Priestia megaterium: one gene and its partner. The protein of the gene in region 2 interacts with the protein of the main gene of each other region in a pairwise test. Links are inferred from orthologs where the notes say so. Each region holds a gene or a part of one and is shown on either strand. Other genes may lie near its edges. The genes, in order: CEQ83_RS19445 and CEQ83_RS01060.

Region 1 (12,150 bases), 3.6 Mb from region 2 along the record:
AGAAAATGAAAAAAGTCATACTCCTAAAGGAGTATGACTTTTATGAAAACGTACGTTTGAATGCTAATGAAAATTTCTGAATGGCTTTTTTAGGTGTAACAAACTGAACGATGAGCTTGGTACCGGTGATGAACCAATCGACAATACGGCTGCCAAGAAGCATCGTTACTAAAATGGACAGTGCGATTAAGACGATAATACCCCATGATGTTGGCTCTAGACTTTTTGAGAAGTCAGTTGTAAAGAACCATTTTAAAATGAAGCCGTGCAATAAATACACGTATAGTGATCGCTGTCCAATGCTTGTTAAAGCAAAACCGCGCGTTGGAATTAAAGCCATAAAGGCAAAAGATACAAGAAAAGCAATTCCATAGTGAGAAACGCGCATTAAAAATTCGGCCACATTGTCGTACGTGTTCGTTCCATACAGCATATCTGTGTAAGCCGTGTCGTCTAAGAAAGAATAGCTTCCAATTAATGTAACTAGTAATACGATGGATGCAATGATTCGATTTCGCGCTGTCAAAAGATTTGTAAAAGGCTCTTGTCGCTGTGACAAATAGTAGCCTAAAAGGAAAAACGGGAAGAAGACAAACATTCTGCTAATGCTTAGAATTTTATCAAATCCGTCAATATCAATGAAGCCCATTGCAAGTCCAAGCGAAATAGAGACAGTTAAGCTAATCCACATTGGGAATTTTGCAAAGAAAGGAAGCATTAATTTCCAAAAAATTAAGCTCAGTAGAAACCACATTGCCCATCTAGGAACCAAATATTGAAGCGTGTACGTTTCATCTGTATAAAGCACACTATAATAAAGAGTATAGATCGTTTGGAAAGCTAAGTAAGGAAGAGCCACCTTTGTAAATATTTTTTTGTAATATCCTTTTTTATGGAAATTTTTCGAGAAATAACCTGCTAGTAAAATAAAGACAGGCATATGGAAAATAAAGATAAAGTGATAAATGGACAGCATTCCGCTGCTATCTGTTCGGTACGGAGAAATCATGTGCCCAAATACAACTAAAAAAATTAATACGAATTTAGCATTATCAAAGTAAGCATTTCGAGTATTCATAGTATTATTTTTCCTCAACATATGCTGATGTAAACCTCCCACCAACAAGATTTATTTAAATGGCGATTATTGTTAGAATAACCTTTCACTACGGAATTAAAACATGAATTCTTCTTTTTTGCAATTACATAAAGGCTTGAGAAACCTGTCGAATCAACGCTTTTGTTATAAAAACGATGTGTTTTTGTTACAAATGTCTTTTTGAAAAAAGAAAAATATTGATATAACAATATTTATTCGTTACGCTAATAGTGAAATTTGTTTTGCAACTGTAACATGAATTTAATATTTTTTGTCCAGTAAAACACTCATATTGCAGTGTTCGACATCTACATATCACAGAAGAAAGTTGTAGATTTCTTGAAAAAATGATAGAAAAGATACACATACCGCTGGAGGGGGAGTACGATGAAATCCTTTTATCACTATATAATGAAATTCCGATCAAATAAAAAACATGATCGAATGGGAGAGTTTGCGCGAAGTGCTTATGATGATCACAGCTTCCCGAAATCTTCAACAGACTATGACGAACTGAGTTCTTATTTAGAGCTCAACGGACATTATTTATCAAGTATGACCGTATTTGATGAAGCATGGGAGCTTTATCAAAATAATGCGTGAGAAAATAAAAAGAGGCTAGAACAACAGTATTTTAGTTGAAGGAAGATCCGAACGATGAATCGTTCGGATCTTTTTATTTTCCTTAGCCTGTACAATAAGCAGAAAAAAATGATAGAGGGCAATAGATAATAAAGGCTTGGTTCTAAAGATGTTATACTTCCCCTTTTTTAGTTACTGCATATAATATTGTAACTTTTCAGTAGGTGTATGTTTACTAAGGAGGTGCGACGATGGCAGGGAAGAAAAAACCTAAATACGGAATTGGTGAAACAGTCGTTGTAACAATATACGGGACCGTTGGCACTATTACCGATATAAAAGTGATGGATGGGATTTTTGTATACGAAATCAACCATAGTGAAGGTCTTTTTTTAGAAGATACAATTGAGCTTCTAGAAGAATATGAAGGTCAAATATTAGTACAGGAAAGAGTAGAGCTTGAATATAAATTTTTCTTCGGCGATATCGTCCAGGTTTTTAATTATGGAAAAGAGTTATTTAAAATCATTGGTATTCGAACAGAAATATGGCGTTATAAAGAGGATTCATGGGAAGATATTGTCTATGAATTGTCACGTGTAACAGATGGAGAATGGCTTGAGGCTAGTGAAGAAGAACTCATTCTCGTAACTCCTCATGAGGAAACAGAAAATTACGCTCAAAGTGTTGATATGTTGTATTTAGGTAAAGAAATTAAAAAGACGGAGTTGCTACCAAAGATGAAAAAACAAAACGGTTCTGAAAAAGAAGAAGTGAGGTTAACTAAAGAAAAGCATGAGATTATAAACGGTCTTTTAGATGTGTACAATGATTATAAATTTTTGTATGAGCTTTTTGAAGATGAAGAATACGCTGAAGTCATGAACTTAGTGCTGAAACATTTAAAAAAGATAGCAAAATCCGAACAAGGAAAATAGCAGGTAGATGCCTAATAAATAAAAGATAGCCGAGATAGATCATCACATCTCTCTTAGCTATCTTTTATTGTGTATACGGCGATGGTAATGAAAAAAGAATGGGTATAATTACCTTTCTATTTAAACTGCTGAAATTTTAGACATACTATTGCCAAATTGTTCATAAATGTGTATAAGGTAAAACTTCAAGGAGAAGATGGAGTGAACCTATTTTTAAGAAAAATAAGGTACGCTAATCCGTTCAAACGGGATAAGGAGTGATATTGTGAAAGAAATCGAAGTGGTCATTGATACGGAAGAAATTGCGGAGTTCTTTTACAATGAACTAGTCAAGCGAGGCTATGTTCCCGCTGAAGAAGAGCTAGGCGAATTAGCGGATATAACTTTTGATTATCTCATTGATAAATGTATTATTGATGAGCAAGATGAAGAATAAAAAGATAGATACATCTGTAACGACGGGGAAACTCGTCGTTTTGTTTATGAGACAGCGGTTATGAAAAAGGATTAGCAGCTTTTATAGCGGATTGCACTTTTATATGATGCTGAAGGGGAATTTTTTTAACTGAAGAAGCGGGAATAGAGTCAAGAAGAGAAAATATGCTTTCGTCTTCAAACCAATCTTCTTTTCTTAAAAAAAGATGTACGCGGTCTCCCCAGCTCATAGTTAAAGTCGGGCTATAGAGCTTTTTGGAATGAGTTCTGTCATTTGTAAATATATCTGAATTATAATCGCTTCGAGACCCTGTATGAGGGTGTTTAAGGCTAAAGGTATAAATAGCATCATGCAAGTTTGAATAAAAAAGAAGAACGTATAGGGTTTTTCCCACTTCAATCCGTCTTATCACAGACTCAAAATGGTAGACTTTCGTTCCACATAAATCAATTTTATTACCTGAATAATAGGGAAAGACGATTTGAGTCATACCGAGAAAATTTTGAGTGTGAAACTGCCAAGAGTTAAGAACATCACGCTGAAACTCTTTTTTAAAGAGAACATTTTTTTCGATATGATACTGTTCGTTCACAATCAGGGCTATTGATAAGAGCGTTTTGTTTCTGTGCTGCCAAAAGTCATTCCAAACAGCTTTCATAAAAGAAGATATGTGAAAGGCGGGGAGTAAATGAAACAGATTGCTGTTTTGCTCTTTGCTTTTTTCATAGAGTAACAGCTGAGCGTAAGCATCATGAAATATCGCTGAGTTGGAATGTTCTAAAAACAAGAAGTATGCGTGCTGTTTCTCTGATGAAAGCAGGGATTTTATTAAGGTAGTGGAGAGATCTGTCATATAATAGCCGCCGTTTCGTGAAACTAAGTGTGCTAAAAGAGCCCAGTGAATTTCAGGGTGTTTTTGATAATAGTCCAAATAAGCTTGTGTACGTGTAACATTGTTTTGATTAGCTTTTTTTACTTTTCTTCGAATTTCTTTAATCCATTTTACATCTTCTCCAATAAAAGAGAGCGGGAGAATAGCAGGAGGTTTGTGCTGCATCATCTGCTGCAGACGAAGAACATCCTCCAATCTAATGAGGGGATTTGTGTCAGTAGAAGTCATGTTAAGCCTCCTTTGAAACGTTTAACTATTTTAAAAAAGGGTAAGGGACTTTTTGAAACCTTTATAACATTTCGTACGTATAAAGGGTAACAAATGTTAAGAAAAGAGGTTTTCTTTATGTTCAGAAAAATATTTGAATCATTAACTGGATCTAAACATCGCCGCTACAGCAGCAGTGATCGACACTACCGACGTCCACGCCACTACAGCAGCAGTGATCATCATCACAGACGTCCGCGTCACCATAGCAGCAGTAGCGATTATAAACGAAGCAAATATTATGACAGCCACAGTCATTCAAAATATGGTCATCACCATTACAAGCGTAAACGCAAAAGCGGAAGCTTCTTCTCAAGCTTTTTCTCAAGTTGATTTGGAATGAAAAATCGAATGTTCAAACACTTTCATCGCTGGCTAGTTGACCGTCCTTTTAAAAAAGGAACAGTCATTTGTGAGCGCTATGAAATCATAAATGTACTGGGAATGGGGAGCTATGGTATAACATATGTTGCTAGTGACATTGTGCAACAAAAAGAGGTAGTAATAAAGCAGCTCCGCAAAACGAAGCAGCGCACGCCTCAGGGGCTGAAGTCTTTTCATTATGAAGCAAAACTGCTGTCTCAACTAGATCATCCTCAAATTCCTTCGCTGTATGAAGCTGTTGAAATAGATGAAGGGTGTTTTCTAGTGATGGAGTTGATTCAAGGAAAAACGTTTGAAGATTTAATTTTTGAAGAGAAGCGCGTATATACAGAAGAAAAAGCGCTTGACATTTTACTTGATATTCTAAAAGTAGTTTCCGTTATTCATGAGCAAGGAATCGTTCACCGTGATCTTCGTATTCCAAACATTATTGATGTTAACGGGACCATCTATGTTATTGACTTTGGTCTTGCAAGATTTTTGGGAGCTCATGAAGAAACAAGCAGCCTTATAGAAGAACAGCAGTTTATGAGACAAACATCGGTTGCAAGCGATATCTATGCGCTTGGTCATTTTCTTTTATTTTTATTGTATTCTGGTTATGAGCCGACGGATAAACAAGAAAAAAGCTGGGAACAAGAGCTAAGCTTGTCGGCGCCCATTAAAACCATCATTCAAAAAATGCTGAGAGCAGATGAAGCGTATGAAAGTATTAAAAGTTTACAAAAAGACATTTATGACTATATAAATAGTAAGAACTCGGGGAGGGAAAAGCATGGCGCTATTTAATAAAGCGTTAGCCCGCATTGGAATTGGTGCAGCGCGAGTGGATGCTAAGCTTGTCAATGATGAATTTCGTGCTGGTGAAACGATTGAAGGGATTGTTGAAGTGTACGGCGGAAATGTTGAGCAGAAAATTGACAGCATCTATCTGCGTCTATTCACAACCTATGTAAAAGAAAGAGACGATAAAAAATACAAGCAGGACATTGAACTTAATACGTTTAAGATTAACGACCCGTTTACGATCCAACCATCTGAAACCAAGTCTATTCCTTTTACCTTTCAGCTGCCTGATGATACGCCTGTTACATTAGGGAGAACCCGAGTGTGGGTGGCGACGAGCCTCGATATTAAAGATGCGGTTGATCCGTCGGATATTGATCATGTAAAAGTGCTCCCTAACCTTATGGTAACAAGCACAATTGAAGCGATGGAACAGCTTGGCTTTCGCTTGCGCCAAGTCGAGTGCGAAGAAGCTCCTCGCAGGATGAGAAAAAGACTTCCTTTTGTTCAAGAATTTGAATTTGTTCCAAGCGGTGGAGTGTACGCTGGGAAAGTAGATGAAATTGAAATCATCGTGCAGCCGAGCGGCTTACATGACTACGATTTATTTATAGAAGTAGATCGACGGGCCAGAGGGTTTGGGGGGTTTTTATCTGAAATGCTGGATGCAGATGAGTCGCTCGTTCATGTTCATGTTTCTGAAAAAGAAATTCCTCAGTTAAAAAATAGATTAACCAATATTATTTCACGCTATAGCTAACGTGCATAGCTCTCCTTTATTTTTCGTATATTAAAGACAGTAAAAAGAAAGGAGAGAGGTATATGCCGCAATCAAAACAAACGAAAAAAATAAATGCAAAAGAGGAATTTTCGGCTGAATTTGTCGTTCATCAAGCTCCCAAGCCGGAAGACTATATTCAGCCAAAACGTGTGAATAAGTAAAGCATGTAGCACGCTACATGCTTTTTCTTTTAATAGGTTGGAGGAAATAAAAAATGGTAAATCGCACTACAAAATATTCTCTATTTATTGTATCGCTTTTAGCTTTCTTTTTACTCATTTTATTTACGTTTAATACACCTTGGGTGAAACAGCTTGACTTTAATGTACTTCATACCATTGAAGGATGGAGGACGGATACGTTAACACCCATCATCATATTTATAACAACTGTAGGATCTTGGTATGTCACTGCGCCAATATGGTTTGCCATTATAGTATTTCTTCTTTATAAACGAAAAGGATTGCTCGCTTTATATATCACGCTTGTTTTTTGGGGAGTTCGCGCTTTAAATTGGGGATTGAAGGAGATTTTTGCAAGACCAAGACCTGATTGGAGTCAAGTCGTTCCCGCCTCTCACTATAGTTTTCCGAGCGGACATGCCATGAACTCAATGGCGTTTTACAGCGGAGTGCTTTTGTTAATATGGATGTATACAAGAAGCAGGGCTATTAAAACGGCAGCTGCATGCGTAATTGCTATTATTATTTTATTAATTGGATTTAGCCGTTTGTATTTAGGCGTACACTTTTTAACGGATATACTAGCAGGATATTGTGTAGGACTTGCTTGGTCATTAGGAGTCTACCTCCTTTCTAAGCGCCTATATAACCAAAAATAGGAGCAATGGTTACATTTTTTTCGTTAATATTTCATTTTGTTTAAGTAGGTCTATTGATTCATCCATTCAAAAACAACTAATGATAAAATGGGAAACAAATATTTTATGTACATGTTTAATAAGGAGAAACTAGTAATTTCGACAAAAAACGTTTTGATTCGATAAAGGATTTTCGGATTTTATCACTAATTATATAAGAATACATAACGTAAAAGAGTAAATACTTGCTTTTGGGTGGAGGGAAGAATGTTGAGTGTGTGGACCACAATAAAAAAACAATTTAATATTAGCACAGAATATGATGTAACCATTATGCAAACAGAAGAAAAAGGCGAAAAGCGCGGATATAAGCCTGTCCATCGTCTAACGATTACAGCATTCGATCATCAAGACGCTGCAACACAAGTATTTCAGATGTTTAATATTGCTGATAATTTGCCAAAAGATTGTGATGCGAGATTTATTAGCACAGGCGATATTTTGTTAATTGATGAAGGTACTCGAGGGAAGTATTACTACAAGCTATGGACAGACGGATGGCAAAAAGTGAATCGCCTGCATGTACGTTAAACATAAGGTAAAAGCGACCTATCTGGCCGCTTTTTATTTATATGTTGACTCTTAGTAATCACGAGTATGATGACCAGGGCCATTTTTTCGGTTTGTTGCTGAATATTCATCTCCATGGGCTTCATGTTCTGCTATAATTGCTTCTTTTGGAATGTGATTATTCTTTTTAGGCGAATTAATTCGGTTGCGATGTTTTTTCCCCATACATATCACCTCAGCTAAAGTTAGTAAATCCCTTGCGCTATTAGCGTACCCTTATATAAAAAGACATACTACGCCATTTTTTGGGCAGTATGTCTTTTTATTTTTGACGCATAATGTTAGAAGTAAATAGACATGCAAGGGATACAATATGGTATAGTGAAAGCGTAAGATTTTTTACATATAGGAGGTACGAAATGAGCGTACATATTGGGGCAAAACAAGGTGATATTGCAGAAACAATTTTACTTCCAGGTGATCCACTTCGTGCAAAATACATTGCAGAAACGTTTTTAGAAGATGTAACTTGCTATAACGAAGTGCGCGGTATGCTTGGATTTACAGGAACATATAAAGGAAAGCGCGTTTCTGTTCAAGGAACGGGAATGGGTGTACCATCGATTGCTATTTATGTAAATGAACTAATGAATGAATATGGTGTTCAAAACCTAATTCGCGTGGGTACATGCGGAGCAATCCAAAAAGATGTAAAAGTACGTGACGTTATTTTAGCCATGTCTTCGTCAAGTGATTCACAAATGAACCGCGTTAAATTTGGTCCTATTGACTACGCACCGACAGCTAACTTTGATTTATTAAAGCGCGCTTACGATGCAGGTGTTGAAAAAGGCCTTCAGTTAAAAGTAGGAAGTGTATTTACATCTGATCAATTTTACAATGAAGACGGCCAGCTAGAAAAATTAGCAGCTCACGGCGTATTGGCAGTTGAAATGGAAACGACGGCTCTGTATACGCTAGCGGCTAAATACGGCCGTAATGCTTTGTCGGTTTTAACAGTAAGTGATCACATCTTCACTGGTGAAGAAACAACGTCAGAAGAACGTCAAACGACGTTCAACGATATGATTGTTGTTGCGCTTGAAGCAGCAATTAATGAATGAACATAATTTCATTTATTTGCTGAATGGAAGCGAAATGCTGCCGCGTAACAAATAAAAAGACGAGAAGCAATCAAGCTTCTCGTCTTTTTATTTGCGAAAATTAATTGTTTCCAAATAGGAAATTGTATGGTACGATTTGATACGTTAAAAACGGCCTTGATTTTCGTGAAAGTCGAAAATCGTATAAAAAATTCATAAGAGGTGATAAACCATCATGATGGCAAGTATTAAACAGCAGTGGTTTTCAAATGTTCGAGCAGACATTTTGTCAGGGATGACAGTTGCTCTTGCGCTTATTCCAGAAGCCCTTGCTTTTTCCATTATCGCCGGTGTCGATCCTATGGTTGGTCTGTATGCATCTTTTTGTATGGCAATTGTGATTGCTTTTACAGGTGGAAGACCAGCTATGATTTCAGCTGCAACAGGAGCAATGTCTTTATTGATGATTAACTTAGTCAAAGATCATGGCATTGAGTATTTATTTGCAGCTACTGTTTTAACCGGAATTATTCAAATTTTACTTGGTGTTTTGAAAGTAGGAAGGTTTTTATCGTTTCTTCCTCAAACAGTGATGATTGGCTTTGTAAATGCGCTCGGTATTTTGATTTTTACCGCACAGCTTCCGCATTTTGAAGGAGCAAATTGGATGATGTACGCAATGGTAGCCGGAACGCTGCTCATCGTCTACTTATTTCCGCTCATGACCAAGGCAATACCATCTCCGCTTGTTGCGATTGTCTTGATGACGATTGTAGCGATTGTCTTTCATTTAGATTTAAAAACGGTAGGAGATATGGGGAATATTACGCGTTCATTGCCGGTTCTTCACTTTCCAAAGGTTGATTTATCAGTGGAGACACTGCTCATCATTTTACCTTATTCGCTTCCTTTGGCGATTGTAGGCCTACTTGAATCTATGCTAACGGCAACGGTACTGGACGAAATTACAGATACGCCTTCGAATAAAAATAAAGAAGCGCGCGGTCAAGGCATTGCTAATATTGTAACAGGTTTCTTTGGAGGAATGGCTGGCTGTGCCATGATTGGACAATCTATGATTAATGTAAAATCAGGGGGACGTGGAAGGTTATCTACCTTAGTCGCCGGAGTCTTTTTATTGTTCTTAATTATGGTGCTTGGCGATGTTGTTAAACAAATTCCAATGGCTGCTCTTGTAGGCGTTATGTTTATGGTAGCTGCCGGTACATTTGATTGGCAGTCCCTTAAAGACTTAACGAAATATCCGCTATCGGATGCCATTGTAATGGTTGTTACGGTGGTTATCGTATTGTTTACACATAACTTAGCATTAGGAGTAATGGTAGGTATTGTTTTAAGTACGATTGTATTTGGCTGGAAGATGGCTAAAATCAAAACAACTTCACAAAAAGAAGGCAATATGAAGCAATACAGGGTTTCAGGGCAATTATTTTTTGCTACCATCAGTTTCTTTATGGATGAATTTCAGTATGAAACAGACCCAGATACCATCATTATTGATTTTAGTTCTTCTCATATATGGGATCAATCGGCCGTGATCGGCATCTCAAAAATTATCGATAAGTATGAGCGATTGAATAAAAAGGTTATTGTAAAAGGATTAAATGAAGACAGTAAAAAAATCGTTAGGCAGATTGGCTTAACGTCGCTGTCGAACAAGTAAAAAAGGTGTGCAGTAGCACACCTTTTTTACTTGTTTCGTTTTAGTAGCTGTATGAGCCAGGTGGAAAAAGAAGTTGTAGATGAAGGTGCGGATGTCTGTTTTAACAAAATAGCATAGGCTTTGCGACGATATTGGTAATCAAGCATGCATATCTACTCCTTTTAAAACAGATTTTGAAAGCGTTTTCTTTATTGTAGCATGCTTAATAGGGAGATAAAAGAAAAAAGAGAGACCATTGTCTCTCTTTAATCATTTCCAAACATATAGCGTTTGTGATGCCATGAGATTCCAAACATCAGACCCATTGCAAACATGTTCCCCATCAGTGAACTACCTCCATATGAAATAAAAGGAAGTGGAATTCCGGTAATAGGTAAGACTTGAATGGTCATACCGATATTTTGAAATACGTGGAACGTAAGCATTGAAATAACGCCTACACATAAGTAAGAATTGAATTCATTTTTTGTTTCAAGCCCTAGCTTGATCAAGTAATAAACGAGTACGAAGAAAAGACTAATAACAATGCTGGCGCCTATAAAGCCAAACTCTTCTCCAATAACCGCAAAAATAAAGTCGGTCTGTCCTTCTGGCAAATAGACAACTCCATTTCCGATCCCTTTACCGTTTACCATTCCTGACCCAATCGCATCTAACGATTTCTTTAAATGATAGCCCTCTCCGGAACTATACGACTCAGGATCAAGCCAAGAATAAATACGTCCAAATTGGTATTGCTTAACCCCTAAATACTTTTCTAATAAGTTAGGTGCATAAACAACAAGTCCCAAAATAACAGAACCAACCGCTGTAATACCTAAAAATGCAGGCGCGATGATTTTCCAGCTTACGCCTGAAACAAATACAAGTCCAACTGTGATTGCTAAGAACACAAGAGCGGTACCTAAGTCAGGCTGCTGCATGATTAACAATAAAGGTAAAGCAAGTACAGCGCCTAGTTTACCAAGCAGTAAAAAGTCTTCTCTTACTGTTCGGATACGATATTTTTCATTGTGTTTAACAATGACCGTACTCAGTGTGATAATCAAAAACACTTTCATAAACTCTGATGGCTGCAACGAGAAGCCGGGAAGTGTGAACCAACTTTTTGCCCCGTTAATTTCTCTGGCAATACTTGAAGGAGCCACTAGTAAAAGAAGCAATAAAAAGTTCCCAAATCCATAAAAAACCCACGTTAGCTTTTGAAGCTGATCGGAGTCAAAACGCATGACAAATCCTATAATCACCATTCCAATAATATAAAAAACAACTTGTTGCGCTACGAAGTTCTTATCATACTGCCCAATTTTTTCAGCACTATGGATTGCCACAACGCTTACGCAAAACAATAGGAAGATTAGGAAAGCCAAGTTCCAGTCAAATCTACTAACATTTCTTTGATTTTCACCCATATTATTCACCTGTCACTATTAAATCTCATTCTTTCTTTATGATAAAAGAAAAATGCTGGTTTTTAATGCAAAGTCGATTAATGAAGAGTCGCACTAACCCCGCTTTGCAGTTTTTGCTTTGAATATAGACTTGCTAAAAGTAAGAAAAGATATGTCGCAAGCTGCGTTACCATACAGCCTTTTATTATACATGAATTATTCTATAACATAAATAGGAGAAATGATAACAATTTCTTTTTTCTAAAAACTCTATTTGTAAGGATTGATTCAATTCATCTTCTTTATCTCCTTAAAGGTTAATATGAAAACATACTATAGGAATTTATCTTTTTTTGCACGTGAAAAGATAAAGAAACGTGTATATATATAACGAAAGAAAGGGGCAAATAGTTTCAT
Region 2 (3,409 bases):
CCTATATGTTCCTTAAGCTCTTCAAAATTAAAGCTTTCGCCTTTATCGACCACCATGATTTCTAAACGGTCATCAAATAAACCAAAACCTACTCTCACTTCACCATTTTCTTCACTCTTGTAAGCATGCTGTACGGCATTTGTACATGCCTCACTCACAGCAATTTTCATATCTTCAATTTCATCATAAGAAAAACCCATCCGGTTCGCTACACCAGACAGCGTCAGTCGAATAATCGCTACATAGTCTGGCTTAGCAGGAATCTTCATCTCAACAAAGTCATAAGGCTGTTTCATTTTACGCCACCTTCTACTTGTGAATTCACGTTTAAAATGTCTGTGAGGCCCGTAATATCAAATAAGCGCTTGATGCGCTCTGATACACCAACAAATTTCAAAGAGCCGTTATTTTTCTTATTGGCTTTTAACAATGCAATAAATACACCTAGTCCTGTACTATCCATGTATGATACATCGGTTAAATCGACTATAATTTCCGGTTCAGTATGTTCAGTAATTTCCATGAACTTTTCTTTTAGCTTAGGTGCTGTATATGCGTCAATCTCTCCAGCCAGCTTAATACGATATGCTTGACCGTCCTTTTGTATATCTATTTTTAAATTCATCGTATTAGTAGACCCCCTCTAATTTTGTGCTATCTTTTCTGTACCCTTATTTAGAATACTTAAACTAAACTCTTCAAAATAATCAATGTAAAGTCATCTCTCAATTGAAAATGCTGTAATTTTTCCAGCTCTTTATATACAGATTCTACAATTTCTTGAGGAGACAAATGCATGTATTTTTGAATTAATTTTATGATGTCCAATCTTTCGATAAATCCTTCTTCAGTTCTGCATTCTGTTACACCATCTGTTAACAGAACAATCATATCGCCTTTTGAAAGCTGCTGCTCGTACTGAAGATATTTCACATGGCGATCGACTCCTAGCACGAGTCCTTTTGCTTCCAAATCTTCAAATGAATCAGCTTTGGCATCATAATAAAAGCCTGGCTCATGCCCTGCAGATGCATAATCAAATAAGTTTGTCTCGGGATTATAACTTCCGTAGAACATCGTAATAAACATACTTGGATCTACGTTTCTCTCTACAATATTATTCAAGTTCTCCAATACGTAACTTGGATTTTTTCTTGAGTCCGGTAAGCTGTCCATTGCATACTTGATCATAGACATACACATTGCAGCTGGAATTCCTTTTCCGATCACATCGGCAATGGCAATACTTAATCCACCGTGCTCTTCTTCTACAAAGTGAAAATAATCTCCGTTCATCTGTTTAGCAGGTACGCTAATCGCGCCAATTTCTAAAGTTGAACTAGCCGGAACCTTTGTCCCTAACAGCGTCTGCTGGACGTTAGCGGCAACTTCGATTTCAGAACGAAGTTCCCGCTGCTTATTTTTTAATGTTTGATGCTCACGAAGAGCAAGACCGTAGCTAATCATTACCTCAAGTAAAAAGTCCAGAGAATGCAGCACTTTTTCTGGAATATCAGAATAAATTTCTTCAATCACTTCTTTATGAATGCTCACAATATCTTCTGGCGATATTTCATTCTCTAAAGATTTTCTACTTAGTTTTTGTCCTTGATACAAAATTTGTTCATTTTGTGTTTGGATATAGTTCCCCAAAATATCTTTGTATAAATCTCTCATCTCTTTATCAAAAGACATTATCTATTTCCTCCTACCGGAGCCACTTAACTGCTTTAATCTCAGTACCTTCTCCGACATTTGTTTCGATGTCAAACTCATCCATCAATCGTTTTACCCCAGGAAGCCCAGCTCCTAGTCCACCCGATGTTGAGTATCCATCTTCCATTACTTTGCGAACGTCGGGGATACCTGGCCCTTCATCTGTTGCTACGACAAGAAGACCGTTTTTTCCTCCACGATTTAATTTCTCAATATAGATTTGACCCTTACCCGCATATAGGTAAATATTACGAGCTAATTCAGAAATGGCGGTTGTAATACGAGCTTGGTCAACTGTTCCAAACCCTAGCTCTTTCGACACATTTCTACCTAATTGGCGTGCCGCTACGATGTCCCATTCTGTTACGATTTTTACGCTGGATTGGAATTCCATATACTAATCCCCCAATTCCGATTGGAGTTTCTCAAGACCTTTTTCTAAATCGAGTGCAGTAAGAACATCGTTTAGGCCAATCCCTAACTCAACAAGTGTAATAGCTACTGCAGGCTGGATACCTGTTAATACTACTCTGGCCCCCATCAAATTAGACATGCTAACCACGTCACCTAACACTTTTGCGATGAATGAATCGATCATATCAATTGAAGTTAAATCGATTACCACTCCTTTTGCTCCAGTTTGATGAATTTTACTTAGCAAATCTTCTTGGAATTGAATAGCCGTTTGATCATCCAGCTCCCATTGAATGGATACCAATAAGTAGTCGTACAATTTCAAAATGGGTATTCTCACGTTTATTCCTCCGATTCTATATCAACTATTTTCCGCTCAGTCATTTCTAACGCAAACTCTACACCTTTTTTTAATGAGTTTTTCGTAATAATTTCATTTAAGTTAATACCTAAGTTCACAATAGTCTGAGCAATTTCCGGACGAATTCCTACTAACAAACACTTGGCTCCAACCAAACGTACGGCTTCAGCAGCTTGAATGATATGATGGGCAACCATCGTATCCACTACTGGTACTCCGGTAATATCTATTAATACGACCTCTGATCGGTGCTTTACGACACCTTGCAGTAAGTTTTCCATAATTTTCTTTGCACGATCGGTGTCAATTGTTCCCACAAGCGGCATTACCGTAATTTTATCAAATACCGGTATTAATGGAGCAGACAATTCTTGAAGTGCAACTTTTTGCAACATAACTGTATTTTCCCACGAGTTGGAGTATTGTTCTACTATTTTGTTATAAATAGGGCTTAACCACTTGTCAAACCGATAGAATAATTCAGAATGAGTTTGATCAGCCTTTACATGTTCACTGTTTACATACCCTTCAACCACTACATGACCCAAGTTACGTACACCCTGTGTCAAATAAGCAAGAGGCCATCCTAAACTCACAACTCGTCCTACTACTTCCTCTAGTTCCTCTGCAAAATTTTCCTGATCACGGAATGCTTTTGCCAAAAGTAAATTTACAAAATCAGAGCTTACATTTACGTACACTTGCTCGGATACAATGTTTTTAATCCGCTCTGTTTCCACATCATTCATTAACACTAGCCATCGATCAAAAATTTCTGATTTATGATTTTGTATATAATTGAATAAATCTTGATTCATGAGGTCCTCCTTGTGAGTCAATACACTCATTTATATCTATATATATATTATCATTTTTAAAACGTTTCTTATTACAATATACGTTTACTGATTATTCCTA

What was found.
Region 1: the proteins of CEQ83_RS01060 (region 2) and CEQ83_RS19445 interact in binary tests that used the Bacillus subtilis proteins (3 or more experiments, as listed by UniProt). The link is inferred for Priestia megaterium from one-to-one orthologs.

What each region holds. Positions count from the first base shown.
Region 1 is NZ_CP023317.1:3,783,236-3,795,385, reverse strand. What follows is about bases 3,577-6,470. They hold CEQ83_RS19445 (serine/threonine protein kinase), read left to right. Parts: upstream 3,577-4,553; coding sequence 4,554-5,387; downstream 5,388-6,470. Other genes in these bases: CEQ83_RS19435 (phosphatase PAP2 family protein), read left to right, coding at 6,380-6,470; CEQ83_RS19440 (sporulation protein), read left to right, coding at 5,374-6,144; CEQ83_RS19450 (hypothetical protein), read left to right, coding at 4,293-4,547; CEQ83_RS19455 (DUF2515 family protein), read right to left, coding at 3,577-4,175. Outside these bases: CEQ83_RS19480 (acyltransferase family protein), read right to left, coding at 41-1,078; CEQ83_RS19470 (YozE family protein), read left to right, coding at 1,487-1,702; CEQ83_RS19465 (hypothetical protein), read left to right, coding at 1,933-2,619; CEQ83_RS19460 (YozD family protein), read left to right, coding at 2,885-3,055; more of CEQ83_RS19455, read right to left, coding at 3,114-3,576; more of CEQ83_RS19435, read left to right, coding at 6,471-7,006; CEQ83_RS19430 (hypothetical protein), read left to right, coding at 7,253-7,576; CEQ83_RS27250 (hypothetical protein), read right to left, coding at 7,628-7,780; deoD (purine-nucleoside phosphorylase), read left to right, coding at 7,975-8,679; CEQ83_RS19420 (SulP family inorganic anion transporter), read left to right, coding at 8,894-10,342; CEQ83_RS19415 (FtsW/RodA/SpoVE family cell cycle protein), read right to left, coding at 10,588-11,754.
Region 2 is NZ_CP023317.1:190,582-193,990, reverse strand. What follows is about bases 410-3,374. They hold CEQ83_RS01060 (anti-sigma regulatory factor), read right to left. Parts: upstream 2,111-3,374; coding sequence 1,709-2,110; downstream 410-1,708. Other genes in these bases: CEQ83_RS01050 (RsbT co-antagonist protein RsbRA), read right to left, coding at 2,473-3,309; CEQ83_RS01055 (STAS domain-containing protein), read right to left, coding at 2,114-2,470; CEQ83_RS01065 (PP2C family protein-serine/threonine phosphatase), read right to left, coding at 685-1,695; CEQ83_RS01070 (anti-sigma factor antagonist), read right to left, coding at 410-625. In the rest of the region: anti-sigma B factor RsbW, read right to left, coding at 1-296; more of CEQ83_RS01070, read right to left, coding at 293-409. UniProt on the Bacillus subtilis protein: Provides the crucial link between the upstream module (communication of environmental stress) and the downstream module (integration of the environmental signals with signals of energy stress) that compose the signal transduction pathway controlling the sigma-B factor.